Regions from separate parts of the Massilia consociata genome, predicted to be linked through region 1. Evidence: riboswitches for the same ligand, from Rfam matches in the RefSeq annotation. Region 1 holds a riboswitch; the other holds the start of a gene.
What was found. Region 1 has a riboswitch for thiamine pyrophosphate ahead of ACFFJK_RS13315 (D-amino acid dehydrogenase). Riboswitches for the same ligand answer to the same signal wherever they lie in the genome.
Positions count from the first base shown of each region.

Region 2: it holds a riboswitch for thiamine pyrophosphate, as region 1 does, so the genes downstream of both, ACFFJK_RS00080 (TonB-dependent siderophore receptor) here and ACFFJK_RS13315 (D-amino acid dehydrogenase) in region 1, are expected to answer to the same signal.

Region 1 covers NZ_JBHLWP010000012.1:49,048-56,971, reverse strand. The annotation lists gene ACFFJK_RS13330 (porin) at 1-1,038, opposite strand, end outside; gene ACFFJK_RS13325 (MFS transporter) at 1,147-2,508, opposite strand; gene ACFFJK_RS13320 (class I adenylate-forming enzyme family protein) at 2,685-4,223, opposite strand; TPP riboswitch at 4,610-4,716, shown strand; gene ACFFJK_RS13315 (D-amino acid dehydrogenase) at 4,910-6,166, shown strand; gene sbcB (exodeoxyribonuclease I) at 6,874-7,924, shown strand, end outside.
Region 2 covers NZ_JBHLWP010000001.1:20,678-28,601, forward strand. The annotation lists gene ACFFJK_RS00065 (S46 family peptidase) at 1-507, shown strand, start outside; gene pnuC (nicotinamide riboside transporter PnuC) at 596-1,189, shown strand; gene ACFFJK_RS00075 (AAA family ATPase) at 1,186-1,737, shown strand; gene ACFFJK_RS00080 (TonB-dependent siderophore receptor) at 1,734-3,887, opposite strand; TPP riboswitch at 3,979-4,088, opposite strand; gene ACFFJK_RS00085 (sensor histidine kinase) at 4,177-5,754, opposite strand; gene ACFFJK_RS00090 (DUF535 family protein) at 5,998-6,969, opposite strand; gene ACFFJK_RS00095 (glutathione S-transferase) at 7,333-7,924, shown strand, end outside.

The sequences.
Region 1 (7,924 bases):
AACCGTACCAGTAAGGTCGAGCGCAATTGCGGCGGCGCCCCTGTTGTCCATCCGGCCGACGGCGCCGTACACGGCGGTACGCTTCGTGAACGCGTAGGTCAGGCGTGCGACCAGCATGTTCGTGTCGTCGCCCGATGCCTTGACGTCCTTCCGCGCGGCCTGCGCATCGAAGCTTAACTGCGCCGAGATCGGTTGGCTGAAGCCCAGGTAGTACAGATCCGATTCCGAGATACCGGTTGCTGCATCAAGCTTGCGCCGGATAATACCGCCGCCGAGCCTGGTCGAGCCGAGCATATAGTAGCCGTTCATGCTTACCCGCCGGTCGAAGCGCTCGCTGCTATCGAGCCCGCCTGCGCCGCCAGCGGTCCCGTGGAACTTGTCATAGCTGAGGTTCAGGCCGTACTCCTTCATCTCGTACCCGACCAGGCCGGTGACCTGGCGGCAGGCTTTTGCCGCCCCTGCAAGCTCGCCGGCGCATCCGCCGGCCACATTATCGCGGCCGAAGCTGTAGGTCGCGCCGAGCTGCAGGCCGTCGAAGCTTCCGAGATAGGCAATGGCATTGTCGCTGCGCGCCCCTGCCAGGTAGGGATCGATACTGTTGATCGAGAAGAGGTTCGGGCCAAGGACATCGCTCTTGACCGGTGCCAGCAGCGTCATGTTGTTGACGCGGCCGACCTGCAGTGTTCCCCAGCTGCCCTTCAGTCCGACCCAGGCCTGGCGTCCGAACAGGCGTCCGCCCTGCCCCGACGTCCCGCTATCGGAATTGAATCCGCCCTCGAGCGTGAACACGGCGGAGAGCCCGCCGCCCAGATCCTCGGAACCGCGCACGCCGAAGCGTGACGGCACGGTGCCTGTCAATGACGATACCCTCGTGATCGCCTCTCCCCTTGCATTCGCGTTTGTCATTCGCGCGACAGCGGTGTCGACAATACCGTAGATCGCCACGTTGCCCTGTGCGTCTGCTGCGCTGCTGGTGAACGCCGTGGCAAGCATGGCAGCCATGAGCACCGCGCGCGGCCCGGTCATCTGTTTATGCATCAATGTCTCCTGGTCTTAATGTTTTGTGGTGCTGCGCTGGAGCGCCGCTGCGACGTCCCGGATTGCGTACCTGGTGCCGGACATCGCATGAAGCGGCGTCCGGCCCGGTCATGCCCGGGCCTTCGCCGTGGCGGCAAGCGGCGCGCTGTGCTGCGCCGTCGCAGCTCCTGCGGAGCAGTCATGCCTGATCAGGGCTGCAGCGAGGGCCGCGATCACTGCGGGTACGGCAATGACGAGGAAGTTGGTTTGCAGCGGCAAGGACATGCCGATCAGCGTACCGATCACGATTGGCGCCAGGATGGCGCCCATGCGGCCGACACCGGATGCGAAGCCGATTCCGGTCGAGCGTGCGTCGATCGGGTAGAACTGCCCGGTGTAGGCATAGGTAACGATCTGGGTGCCGATCGTGGTAGCGCCAGCCATGCCCACCAGCAGGTAGAGCACCGGGGTCGGCACTTTGTAGCCGAGCAGTGCAATCGACAGTGCTGCAAGCAGGTACATGACAACCATGACGCGTTTGATCTGGAACCGATCCGCAAGCCAGCCACCGCCGATTGCACCCACGACCGCCCCGAAGTTCAGCACGAGGGTGAACGTCAATGCCGATCCAAGGCTGTATCCGGCACTTGCCATCAGCTTGGTCAGCCACGAGCTGAGCGCGTAGACCTGGAAGAGACACATGAAGAAAATAGTCCAGAACATCACCGTGCTGAAACCTCTTCCGTTCTGGAACAGTCTGCCGACCGACGCGCCTTTCGTCCCGCCGGCAACCGGGAGATGGAAGGTATCGCCCTGCGTGGCGCGATAGGCAGGCTGCATCTTTTCGAGCACACGCTGCAGTTCGGCGACGCGGTTCTTGCGGATCAGGTAGGGCATCGTCTCGGGCAAGCTCTTCAGGATGAAGGGCACCAGGAGTACCGGCACGCCAGCTGCCAGGAAGACCGATTGCCAGCCGTATGCTTCAAGCATGCCCTTCCCCAGGACGGCCGCCAGCATGCCGCCGATGGCGTACCCGCTGAACATCAAGGTCACCATCGTGGCCCGGATGCGCTTGGGCGAGAACTCCGTCATCTGCGCGACCACGTTCGGCATGACGCCGCCGATCCCGAGGCCGGCAATGAAGCGCATCACACTGAACGCATAGGGATCGTCGACGAGGCCGGACGCGGCCGTGAACACGCTGAACAGCGCGACGCAGATGGCAATGGTGGGACGCCGCCCGATACGGTCGGCGATCGTGCCGAGAAAGATGGCGCCGACCATCATGCCGAACAGCGCGGAACTCATCATGAATCCGGCGTCCTGCGCGTTGACGCCCATCTCCTGCATGATCAATGGCAAGGCCACCCCAGCGACAGCCAGGTCATAGCCGTCGCAGATGATGATGACCGCGCACCATGCCAGGACCTTCAAGTGAAAACTGTTGAACTTCGCCTCGTCGGCGAGCTGGTGTACGTCGATGTGTCGCATGCTTGTCTCCTGGTTGTAATCGGCCTTTCGGCCGGCTTGTGGCTTGTTGTTGCAATCGACATGCGAAAGGCGTGGGCTGAAAAAGGTCGAACACGCCCCTGGCGCGGCATGAAGCCGGCCATTGTTCGGTTGTATAAGGTGCAGATCCCCGGGCGTTTGCCCGAACCGCAGGGCTGTCAGGGCGAGGCTGCCAGCTCCTGCCGCGCCGCCTCTTCAAGCGCGCGCCGCATGATCTTCCCCGTGCTCGTCTTCGGCAGGTCTGCCATGAACTGCACGAGACGCGGCAGCCGGTCCCGTGCGAGGCGAGCTTGGCAGTACGCGATGATTTCTGCTTCCGACGCAGTCCTGCCCTTGGCAAGGACGATGTAAGCCTTGGCGAGCTCCCCTTTTTCGGCGTCCTTCACCGTTCCGACCGCGACCATGGCAACCGCCGGGTGCCCGGCGATGACGCGCTCGATCTCGGCTGGATAGATATGGCATCCATCGGTGACGATGAGGTCTTTCGCGCGATCGATCAGGAAGATGAATCCGTCTTCATCCATGTGACCGAGATCGCCGGTTCGCAACCAGCCATCCTCGGTGAGTACCTCTGCGGTCGCGTCCTCGTTGTTGTAGTACCCCATCATCGTCAGCCCACCCCGGATCATCAATTCGCCGATTCCTGGATGCAGCGTGGATGCGAAGCAGTTGGGCATCACGTTGATGCGCGCCTGGACATGCGGAAGCGGAATGCCGATCGATCCGCGCTTGCGTGGGCCGTACAATGTCTGCGTCGTCGCCGGCCCGGCGAGTTCCGTCATGCCCCACAACTCGATAAGCGGGCACCCGAACGCTTGCTCGACCTGCTCGATCTTGGCTGTCGGCATCGTTTGCCCGCCGACGGTACAGCGTTGCAGGCTGCCGAGCTTGTACCTCTTGAGTTGCGGGACGTCCAGCAGGGACATGTACATCGTGGGGACACCTTCGAACAGGGTCGCGCCGAACTGTTCGATCGACTCCAGGACTGCGTGTTCGGCGAATGTCGGGTGCAGGACCAGGGTGCCTCCGCAAGCGAAAGTCGCGTTCATCACGATGTTTCCGTAGGCATGCGCACACGGCAGAGCAGTCACCACCACATCGCCGGCGTGGCGGGTATGCATGACAGAAGTCATGGCCGCGTTAAGCAGCACCGCCTTGTGACTCAGCATTGCGCCCTTCGGATGGCCCGTGGTGCCCGACGTGTACGCAATCGTGGAAAGTGCATCAGGACTGATTGCCGGGATCGTGAAATGCGCGCTTTCCCTGTCGATCATGGCGTCAAAGCCGAGCGCACCGGGCAAGGCCGGACCGAAGCTGACGACTTGCAGGTTTGTGGCACTGCCGACGGACTCGACAAGGGCGAGGGCGTTGTCGGCGGAGGCGACGACGAGCGACGCGCCGCAGTCTTCGATCGCATACTTCGCTTCTTCGGCGGTGAGCATCGCATTGAGCGGGTTCACGACTGCCCCCAGCTTGAGGACCGCGTAGTAGCTGACAATCCACTGCCAGGAATTCGGTGCGTACAAGCTCACACGGTGGCCCGGGGCGACCCCGACGCGCTCCAGCGCGTTGGCAAACCGGTTCGCGAGCTCGTTGAGTTGCCTGTAAGAAAAGCGGTCGCAGCCGATCGCGAGAGCGAGATGTTCACCGTGCTGGATGGCCGCACGCTCGAGTACATGGGCGATCGAGCGATCCATCAATCGACTCCTTCGTCATGCTGCGCGTGCAACAGAGGCATGACGGCCCCCGTGCGCGTAACGGTATGCCCCAAGCCGGTATAGGCATGCGTCATCTTGGTCTCCATAGCGTCTTCTTGTAGTGTCGGAAGGTCCGCTGGTGAGCGGGTTTCCTGCTCTGCGCGGCCCCCTGTGTTTGCAATATTAATTTTGTACGGCAGCGCAGAATGTCTTGCGACGAACAATTGGCCACAAATAGTCAGGCTGAGTGGCGCTGGATATGTCCGAGTCCATCCTCATCTTAACTTTTCCCCACTGACGACCGCGAGCGAGCGCCCGATTGCAAGCTGTGAAACACCGGGATTGCCGGACACTGGCAAGGCAGTTAAAATCATTCCTGCCTGTCAAGGCAAAGCTGGGGGTCCTGCATGTCGCAACGGCGACCTGTGGGTGAGACATACCCTTTGAACCTGATCTGGATAATGCCAGCGAAGGGAAGCACCGATGCTGGCTGCGCGCCGTCTCCGTACGTCCCCTTGCTGGATCCTGCTCAGTCACCGAGACGCCAACAAGGATCCAATGACCTCTCCCATCCGTGTAGACCGCGGCCGATCTGCCCTCAAGGGTCGCCGGCACCCGCCTCCCCCAGCCGATCGACCGGATGGCACGCCTGCCCGTGCTTGTGCTGCCAGGGCGGCGCGAAGCCGATGAACGTCGTCGTGCTGGGAGCGGGCGTCATCGGCACGACGTCGGCCTGGTACCTGCGTGAGGCAGGCCATGATGTCACGGTGCTCGAACGCCAGCCGGGGCCCGCGCTGGAGACGAGCTTTGCAAACGGATGCCAGATTTCGGTGTCGCATGCGCAGCCGTGGGCCAACCCTGCCGGATTACTGAAGATAATGCGCTCCCTCACCCGCGAAGACGCGCCGCTGCTGTTTCGCCTCCGCGCCGATCCGCTGCAATGGCAATGGTGCCTGCAGTTCCTGCGCGAATGCCGGCCCGCGCGCGTCAACGCAAACTTGCGCCAGATTCTTGCCATCGCTGAATATGGCCGCCGTAGCCTGCAGGCGCTGCGCGCGGAAACCGGCATCGAATACGACAGCCTGGCGCGCGGCATCCTGCACTTCTATACCGATCAGCGCGAGTTCGACAAGGCATGTGCCGTGGCAGCACAGATGCGGGAACTCGGCTGCCCGCGCAGGACGATCGATGCCGATGAGCTCATCCGGATCGAGCCTGCATTGGCTGCCATGCGCAAGAAACTGGTCGGCGGTGACTTTACGCCCAGTGATGAGTCGGGCGACGTCTACAAGTTCACGTCGGGGTTGGCTGCCGAAGGCGAGGCAGCCGGCATCCGCTTCTGTTACAACACGAGCGCAACGCGCCTGCTGGTCGAAGCGGGCACGGTGATCGGGGCGGAAGCCATCGATGGCGAAGGCAGGCATCGGGTAATACGCGCCGATGCCTTCGTTGTCGCACTCGGCAGTTTTTCCGCTCCGTTGCTTGCACCGCTGGGCGTCAAGCTGCTGATCTATCCCGGCAAGGGCTATTCGGCGACCTATGACATCGCTGACGCAAGCGCGGCCCCAAGCGTTTCCCTGACCGATGACAGCTACAAGCTCGTGCTGTCGCGGCTGGGATCACGCTTGCGGGTGGCCGGAACCTGTGAATTGAACGGCTATTCGCGCGCCCTGAATACGGTACGTTGCGAAGCGATCACGCGACGGGTCCGCGAGCTCTTCCCCGATGCCTGCGACTATGCGCGCCCAAACTACTGGACGGGCCTGCGACCGCTTACGCCGTCGAACGTACCGTATATCGGAAGGACGCGTTATCCCAACCTCTATCTGAATACCGGACACGGCACGCTCGGCTGGACCATGAGTTGCGGCAGTGCCCGGCTACTGGCCGATATCGTCGCCGGCCGCCGTCCTGAAGTCGCCTGCAGGACCGCCGCTGGCTGAGGCGGGATTCTGTACGGCCGGCAGCCATTACCCTTCTGCTGAACCTCGGATGCCTGGTGCAGGAGGACTCAATTCATCCGTAAACGGCGCAGTCTGGGCTTCTTCTGGATGCCTTGGTGATGCAGTGTTGGCTTTTTCGTAGTTGTTAACGTCGAGGTAGTGCAGTGTGTAGAAATTATCTGTTGGTTAGTTACGTATTTTGTATTTGCGGCCGGCTGATTTCCCGAATGGATGGGCGTTTATGACTGGACTCTTCAGGAAACAAAGAAGCGGCTGTGGATCGCCAGGGCCTTCCTGCGCCAGCCTTGCCATTGCCTTCGCTCTGCATTAGCCGCTTGGCACACGCCGATGTCATGACTGGAAGCGAGCTTCGGGATGGTATGGGCACTCTTCAACGCTAGCGCCCTTACCCAGCACCATGTTCGATACCATTGAAATTGCTCGCATAGCACCAGTCGGACATGCACGGACCCGCTCCATTCGACAATGAAAAAGCCGTTGACTATTCATACCAGAGATCAAGCTCCGATTGGTGAATTGCTCATGTTTTCCTGATTGACCAGCACCCAATGCGATAGAGCCCAAAACACGGTGGCCCGCGACCACGCAGTGCGTGGTCAGCGCCTGACAGGAACACAGCACCGCTTGAAATCATGGTCCTGACACCGATATAGCAAAATTAAGCACCTGATTCCGCAAAGCCGTGTATGAATACGATGCTGTTTTTCGACTATGAGACCACGGGTCTGGTCCCTGCCCGCGAACGCCCGGCCCAGTTCGCGTGCGTGCGTACCGACATGAATCTGGAAATCGTCGGACAACCGACGACGCTGTACTGCAAGCCGGCGCCCGACCATCTGTTCGATGCGGGCGCTTGCCTTGCCACCGGCATCACGCCGCAAGTGTGCGCCGAAGTGGGCCTGCCAGAGCTGCAGTTTGTGCGCGAAGTGTGCCGGGAACTTGGTACCCCCGGCACGGTCGGCGCCGGCTACAACTCGGTCGCGTTCGACGACGAGGTCACACGCTTTATGCTGTGGCGCAACCTGGTGGACCCGTACGAGCGCGAGTGGAAAAACGACTGCAGCCGATGGGACGTGATGATGGCGGTACGCGCCACGTACGCGCTACGGCCCGAGACGATGGAATGGCCGCGCGAGGACGATGGCAGGGTCTCATTCGCCCTGGAACGCTTAAGTAGCGCAAACCAGCTGCTGCATGAATCAGCGCACGATGCGCTGTCCGACGTGTACGCCACTATCGGGTTGGCGCGCCTCATCATGGAACGCCAGCCGCACCTGTACGCGCACTGTCTGGCAATGCGCAATAAGAACCTGGCGATGCAGGAGATGGGCTTGGAGCGGCGTCAGCCATTCATCCATGTCGGCTACGGCGCTGCCGCGACCGCGGGCCTGCGCATCATGTTTCCCCTCGCTGCGCATCCCATCAACCGCAACGAGGTCGTCGCCTGGGATCTGGCGCACGACCCGCGCGAGCTGCTTGATATGGACGCGGAGACCGCCCGCAAGCGCCTGTTCACGCGGGTCAAGGACCGGCCCGAAGGTTTCCAGCGCCTGCCGCTCGACAGCATTGCCGCGAACCAGTCGCCGGCGGTGTTCGCGAACCTTGACGTCGTATCAGGCCAGCGGGCGACCGAACTCGGCCTGGATGTGGATGCAGCGATGGAAAACGCCGCCACGATGGCGCGCGTGCTGCAGGCAGTGGACGTAGACAGGTTGTTGCAGGTGCTCTTTGCCCGTG
Region 2 (7,924 bases), on a different contig from region 1:
TCGGCCGTGATCGCATGGAAGAAATCGCAGGGCAAGCCGGTCTACCCGGACGCCAACTCGACGCTGCGCGTGACCTATGGCACCGTGTCGCCGTACTCGCCGCGCGACGGCCTGGTGAAGGGCCCGTTTACGACGGTCGAGGGCATCGTCGAGAAGGCGACCAACAAGGATCCGTTCATCGCTCCGGCCCCGCTGCTCGATGCCATCAAGGGCAAGCGCTACGGCGTGTTCAAGGACCCGGTGCTGGGCAGCGTGCCAGTCAACTTCCTGTCGAGCGCCGATACCACCGGCGGCAATTCCGGTTCGGCCGTGATGAACAAGCGCGGCGAGCTGGTGGGCCTGAACTTCGATTCGACCTATGAATCGATCACCAAGGACTGGTACTTCGACAGCGCCATCACGCGCGCGATCCACGTCGACATCCGCTACATGCTGTGGGTGATGAAGGAAGTGGACGGCGCGCACAACCTGCTGAAGGAAATGACGATCAAGTATCCGAAGAAGTGATCGGGCAGGCGAGCTGACGAGGCCCCGGCGGTACGCCACCGCCGGGGCCTTTTTGCTGTTACCATCCGGCGTCTTCTTATTGCACCGCATGAACGATACCCTGACCCTCGCCGGACTCACGACCACGCCGCTGGAACTCGTTTCCTTCCTGCTTGCGGCGACCACCGTGGTCCTCAATATCCGCCAGAAGCACTGGGCCTGGCTGTTCTCGATCGCTTCCTCAAGCACCTACGCCGTCGTGTTCTTCGATGCCAAGCTGTATGGCGACATGGGCTTGCAGTTCGTGTTCATCGCCGCCTCCGTGTGGGGCTGGTACCAGTGGCTGCACGGCGCCGGCAACCAGCCGCTGGTCGTCACGCGTCTGAGGCGTGGCGGCTGGGGCTGGGCCATCGCTGGCTGGGCGATCGGCTTCGTGCTGCTCTCGCAATTCCTCGACCGTCTCACCGACACCGACGTGCCGCATGCGGACGGCTTCCTGACCGCCGGCAGCCTGGTGGGCCAGCTCCTGCTGGGCCGCAAGAAGGTCGAGAACTGGCTGATCTGGATCGTGGTGGATGTGCTGTACGTCGGCCTGTACGTCTACAAGGGCCTGATCCTGACGGCGGTGCTGTACGCGGTGTTCGTGGTGCTTGCCTACACGGGCTGGCGCGCCTGGTCGAACATTGCGCGGAGGGATGCATGAGCGCGGCCGGGGCGCCGGATCCGAACCCGGGCCTGCCGGTCCAGCGGGTAGCGCTGCTCGGTGCGGAATCGTCCGGCAAGTCCACCCTGGCCGAGGCGCTGGCGGCGCACTACAAGACCGTGTGGGTACCGGAATACCTGCGCGAGTTCGTCGACACCCATGCCCGCGTGCCGTTCGAGAGCGACCAGTACCCGATCGCCCGCACCCAGCTGGCGCGCGAAGACGCGCTGGCCGGGCAGGCAAGGCGCTTCCTGTTCTGCGACACGACGCCCCTGATGACGGCCCTGTACAGCCGCCAGTACTGGGGCCGGGTGGACCCGCAGCTGGCGCGCCTGGACAGCCGCCACGACTACGCCTGGACGTTCGTCACGGCGCCCGACAGCCCATGGGAACCGGACGGCCTGCAGCGCGAATCGGAAGAGGTGCGCCAGGAGGTGCACCGGATGCTGGTGGAGACGCTGGTCGCGAGGGGCATTCCCTACGTCCTGCTGGAAGGCGACCTGCCGTACCGGGTACGGCAGGTCGAGGCACTGCTGGGCCAGCCTTAGAAGTCGAACTGGGCCGACACGCGGAAGGTGCGCGGCGCGCCCGGCAGCAGGTAGCCGCCCAGCGACTGCGTCACGTCGCGCCAATAGAACTTGTCGAACACGTTGTCCACGCGGGCGCGGAGGGTCGTGTTGACATTGCCGAGCCGCACGGCGTAGGACGCACCCAGGCCGGCCACGTGGTAGCCTGGCACGATCGCACGGTTTTCCGGATCGAAGGCCTTGCTGCCCGAATACTGCCACATCGCATCCACCTTCAGGCCGGCGACGGCCGGCACGGCATATTCCACCCACGCGGTCGAGCGGAATTCCGGCACGTTGGTGACGCGCTTGCCTTCCACGCCCGGGTCGCCGGTGCCGGTCTGCTTCGCATCCAGCGCCATCAGCGACAGGCTGTAGTTCAGGTCTGCATTGACCTTGCCCTGCGCCGCCAGTTCGATGCCGCGGTGGCGCTGCTCGCCGGCGCGCACGAAGGCATTGGCGGCGTTCACGTATTCCAGCCCCTGGCGGATGTCGAACGCGGCGGCCGACACCATCACGGCATTGTTGACGATGCCTTTCACGCCCAGTTCCACCTGCTTCGAGCGGCCCGGCGGCAGCGCGGCGTTCTCGTTGGTCGTGCCCATTTCGGCGATGCCGCCGTGCTGCAGGCCGTGGCTCAGCGAGCCGTAGACGCTCCAGTCGCGCGCCGGCTTGTACACCAGCGCCACGCTCGGCAGCACGAAGGAATCGTTCGCATGCACCCACGGCTGGTCGATCTCGGCCAGTTCGTGGCGCTTGAGCTTCACCCAGCGCAGGCCGGCGTGCAGCGTCAGCTGCTCGGACAGGGTGGCGACGTCCTGCACGAACAGGGCGTGCTCGCGGTCGCTGCGGCGCTCCATCACCGGGCCGGTACGCGGGCTGCCCGGCGCCGGGTCGACCAGCAGGTTGTTCCAGATGTTGCTGTAGCCGGCGTAGTCGTAGACGTATTCGCCGAAGCTGTCGTGGCGCTCGGAGACGGCCGTGCCCACGGTGAGCGCGTGGCGCACCGCGCCGGTAGTGAAGCGGCCCTGCAGCATGGCCTGCACACCCCACGGGGTCTTGCGCTCGCCCACGCTCTGGTAGTCATAGACGTCGTAGTCGCCGTTCGAGCAGTAGCCCGGATAGAATCCTTCGCCCTCGTTGCTGCAGCCGTAAGGGAAGGCGGTGTAGTCGTCGCGCTTGAACCAGTGCTTGTTGGCGGTGATGGTCGCGTTCCATTCCGGGTTGATGCGGTACTCGAAGCGCAAGCCCAGGTTGCTGCTGTCGGTTTCCACCGGCTTGGTCCACAGCTGGTTGTTGAGCAGGGTCTTCGGCGATACGCCGGTCGGCAGCGCCTCGTTGCGCAGCAGCTGGTAGCCCGGCGCGGTGATCTGCGACTTGTGCTGGTGGTCGAGGTCCAGTTGCAGCAGGGCGCTTGGCGCGATCTGCCAGTCGAAGGCGAAGGATGCGAACTGGCGCTCGCCGTCGGCGCCGCGCACGTAGGACTTCAACTCTTCCGCGGCGGCATTGATGCGGTAGCCGAAGCGGCGGTCCTCGAAGCGGCCGCCCAGGTCGATCGCGCCGTGCACGGTGCCGCGCTCGCTCACCTCCACGGTCGCCGAGCGCAGCGGCGCATTGGTCGGGCGCTTGGTGGCGAAGTTGATGATGCCGCCCGGCGCCGCGACGCCCGCCTGCAGGCCGGCCAGGCCGCGCAGCACCTCGACCCGTTCCTTGTTCTCCAGCGGGATTTGCGCATCGGCCGGGATCACGATGCCGTCCTTGCGGTAGCTGCTGGCGTTGTCCAGCGCGAAGCCGCGGATCGAGAACTGCTCGGCATAGCCGATCGCGTTGTACGCGTCCCCGATCGAGGCGTCGAAGCGCGCGGCGTCGGTCACGTTGCGGATCGACAGGTCCTGCATCTGGGTGCGGGTAATGGCGGTGATCGCCGCCGGAGTGTCGAGCAGGGGCGCGTCGGTGAAGCCGCCGATGCTGGCGCGGTCGCTGGCGACCCAGCGGCTGCCGGTGACGACGACCGAGGCCACGCCCGCGGTTGGCTGTGCAGCCGGCTGTGCGGCCTGTTGCGCCGATGCGCTGATGGAGAAGGCCTGCAGGATGGCGCAGGCAAGGACGGATTGCTTCAGGTTGAATGTCATGGTTTGCTCGTCTTCGCGCGCCACGGTGTCGGATGCGGCGCGCTGCTTTCATAAAAGCCGGAGCCAACGTGGGGGAAGGGCAAACAAGAATGGGAACTGCGTTGCGCTTTCCTTCGCTGGCATTATCCAGATCAGGTACGGAGGGTATCTCTCACCCGGCAGCGCAGCGTGAAGCGCGCACCAGGACCCCTAGCGAGGCGGCAGTGTACCACGGTCCCGGACGGACGTGGTGAATGTGGCAATGATGGGTGCGGGGGCGATGCAGCGACGAGCCCGCCTGTGCAGGGACTTACGGCTTGCGCTCCGGGTCTTGTTGCACGAGCGGAAGGGTCACCTGGAACGTGCTGCCCTGGCCCAGTCCCGCGCTGTGTGCGGCCACGCTGCCGCCATGCAGCTCGACCAGGCTCTTGACCAGTGCAAGACCGATACCCAGGCCGCCCCCGGTACGGCCGGGGCTGCGCGTCACCTGGGCGAACGAATCGAACACGTGCTCCAGCAGCGCAGCTTCGATGCCGATACCATTGTCGCTGACCTCGATCCGGGCCTGGTGCGGCCCCGCGTGCAGCGCCAGCACGATGCGGCCGCCTTCGGGCGTGTATTTTGCCGCATTGGCCAACAGGTTCGCCACGACCTGCACCAGCCGCTTGTGGTCACCCAGCACCACCGGATGACGGTCGGGCAGCTCGGTCGCCAGCCCGTGGCGGCGCTGCGCGATCGCGGGTCTGGCCTGTTCCAGGGCGTCGTTGACCACCATGGACAGGTCGACCGGGACGCGCTCCGTCGTCATCAGGCCTTGCCGCACGCGCGACATGTCGAGCAGGTCGTCGACGAGATGGGTCATGGCTTCCACTTGTCGTGCAATGATGTCGCCGGTACGGCGCTGCTGTGACGCATCGACACCCGAAGGGAGCCGCAGCAGGTCGGCGGCGGCCCGGATCGGGGCCAGGGGGTTGCGCAACTCATGCCCGAGCACCGCCAGGAAATGGTCTTTGTGGGCGTCGGCCTCGCGCAAGGAGGCCAATGCGTCCTCGAGCGCCCGCTCGGCCTCGCGGCGCGCCACGTCGGCACGGTTCAGGCGCACGGCCCCATGCCAGGTGACGACGATGATCAGCACCGCGATCCCCCAGACGAGCAGGGCAATCCCGGTATCGATGTCCACCGCGTCGAAGTGCAACGCAATCCAGATGATGGTACCCAGCAGGACCGGCAGGATAATTGCCGCCAGGAGCAGTCGCCGTGCAATCTGGGCCGAGGGAGCGTGACCCGTGACAGCCGCCATGATGCCTTCGGAGAAACGCGTCGCCAGGGAGCCGATCGAAAGCAGGATGAGCGCCACGACCGTCAGGATCGAGGTGCCGGTACCCGGCAATGAGTGATAAAGAAAGGTGTCCCGGAACAGGTAGCCTGCAAGCGTCAGCAGCGCCAGGAACAGCACGCCCAGCGCAAGCCATTGCGAGCGATGCACGTGGCGCGGGTAGGGTAGCGCCCCCAGGCTGGCGCCGAGTACCAGGAAAGCCGCCGCCGTGATCGGAGACGACAGTCTCCAGCCGCCGCGTCCTGCCATCAGGTCCGGGAGCCAACCGAGCGGCTGCACGGCGTACGCCAGCAGGATCATGAGCGCTGCCGCCATGAGCGCCAGCGCCGGCAGCAAGCCGGCATGTTTTCCGGCGCCTGACTGGCGCAGGACCAGCGCGCAGCAGGCCAGCAGGGTCATTCCCGCAGTCATGGGGACCATGGCCGGAAAGCCCCGGAATACCGAGGTGAGATGCTCGATCCCGGATGCCCAGCCCGACAGGCAGGCAAGCGCGATGACGGCGCAGGCGCAAGCGGTAAACAGCGGCAGGGCGGACCTGGAGGGGAAGTTCAATGCGTTCGGCTTTCGACTGAAGTGTAAGACCTGATGAGCATGGCTCGCCATCATAATCGAATGCATGCGCAAGCATCCAATCTGCGCTGGTACGCTACCCCGCTGTCCAATTCAAGGAGAGGGGTTGCCATGCTCGGCCAGGCCTCCTGGCGCGCAAGAGATTGGGGCACCCGCAGCAGCAGGCGCAGCTTGCGCAGCCATGGCCCAGAGGCGCAGGTGCCGTGCGCGCTGCCGGCCAGTGGGTCAGGCTTCGGCCGTCGCCGGCTCGGCCACGGTGCGCGCCTGCCTGCTCGCTGCCGGCACCATGTGCCGCAGCATCGTGGTGCGGGTGGAATCGCCGATGGCGCGCCAGAACTCGCGGCGCTGGGCGGCGCGCTTGCGATGCTTGGACGGCATGTCGGCCAGCGGCTTGAGGTAGAAGGGCAGGCGGATCAGGTAGCTGCGGCCCGGCATCTCGACTCCGCCCAGGATCTTCCAGAAGCCGTCGTAGGCGTTCTCGAAGTGCTTGACGTCGAGCGGGTTGTAGGCGATGTGCGATGTGCACTTGATGGCCACCACCTGGTCGATGCCCAGCGCCTGGGCGATGCCCTGCATGGCGGCGAAGCAGAAGAAGCTCGGCGAATTGTTGGGGAAGGCTGCCTCGAAGGCGTCGAAGGCCGCGCCGGAGTCGGTCCAGCGCCCCTGGTTGCGGGTGACGAACGGCACGATCGGCAGGTCGACACCGGCCAGCTGGCCATCCACCCAGGTGTAGGACAGGCGGTGCAGGTACTTGCCGTCGGCGACCAGCGACAGGGTGAGGTCGCCCTCGGCGTCGCCGCGCGTGGCCATCTCGAGGCGCATGACGAACAGGTGTTCGCCGTTTTCGTCCTGCGACGGGTGTTGCCACAGCGTGAGGCCGCCGCCGCCATAGACGGCCTGGTGGTAGGCATTGCCGAAGGTGGCGTCTTCGAAGCGGTAGTGCGACAGTACGCATTGCACCCGCTGGCGCGCGCTCAGGTCGGTGGACAGGTAGCTGCGGTGGCTCAGGTGGTGGAACAGGTCGTCGTGGGGCGCCGCCGCGACGAAGCGGCGCACCAGGTCGAGACGGCAGAGGGCCTGGTGCTCGCGCCAGTAGCGCAGCACGCGCAGGCTGCGCGCGATGCTGAGCATCCACGAGGCGGACGTGTACTGGCCTCGGCGGGCACGCCAACTTTTGGTCAGGTGAGCGACAATCATGAGAACGCTCCATTCAGCGTAAAGTTCCTGGCGCCACGGCGGCGCCACTGTCTTTATCTTCGAGTCCCGCCATGTGAAGCATGGCGAGATTGCGCAGCAGAAACCTCATTCTGCCACGCAAGTGTGCCGAATGCTAGCTACTGCCCGGATGCAGGAGTGGGAGAGAAAAGGAAGCAGTGGAAAAAGAAGCAATGGAAAAGGAAGCAACGGCGAACGGTGCGGTCATGTTGTCTCTCTCTCGGATAATAGTGACTTATTGTTTTCGCCCGGCAGGCACTACAAGACTATCATGTTTGTGCGGCGACACGCTTCCGATTCATCACTGATAATTGCGCCAGACCGAACGCGAACGGGAGGAGCGAGATGGTGTATGAACTTTTTTACTGGCCCGGTATCCAGGGCCGTGGGGAATTCGTCCGGCTGGCCCTCGAGGAAGCCGCGGCCGAGTATGTGGACGTCGCGCGCCGCGAGGGCGGGATGGACCTGCTGCTGTCCGCGCTCGACACCGAAGCCCATCCCTCGTTCGCGCCGCCCTTTCTGCGCGCGGGCGAGCTCACCATCGGGCAGGTGGCCAATATCCTGCTGTACCTTGGCGAACAGCACGCGCTGGCGCCGCGTACCGATCCGGGGCGGCTGTGGACGCACCAGCTGCAGCTGACCATTGCCGACCTCGTGGCCGAGATCCACGATACCCACCACCCGATCGCCACCTCGCTCTACTACGAAGACCAGAAGCCGGAAGCGATCCGGCGCGCCGCCGATTTCATCGAGACGCGCCTGCCGAAGTTCTTCGGCTACTTCTCGCGGATCCTGTCCAACCCCGAGCCGCGCGACTGGCTGGTGGGCGACAAGCCGACCTACGCCGACCTGTCGCTGTTCCAGGTGGTCGAAGGCCTGCGCTACGCCTTCCCGAACGCCATGAAGCGGCTCGAAGGCGAGTACCCGGCGCTCGGCG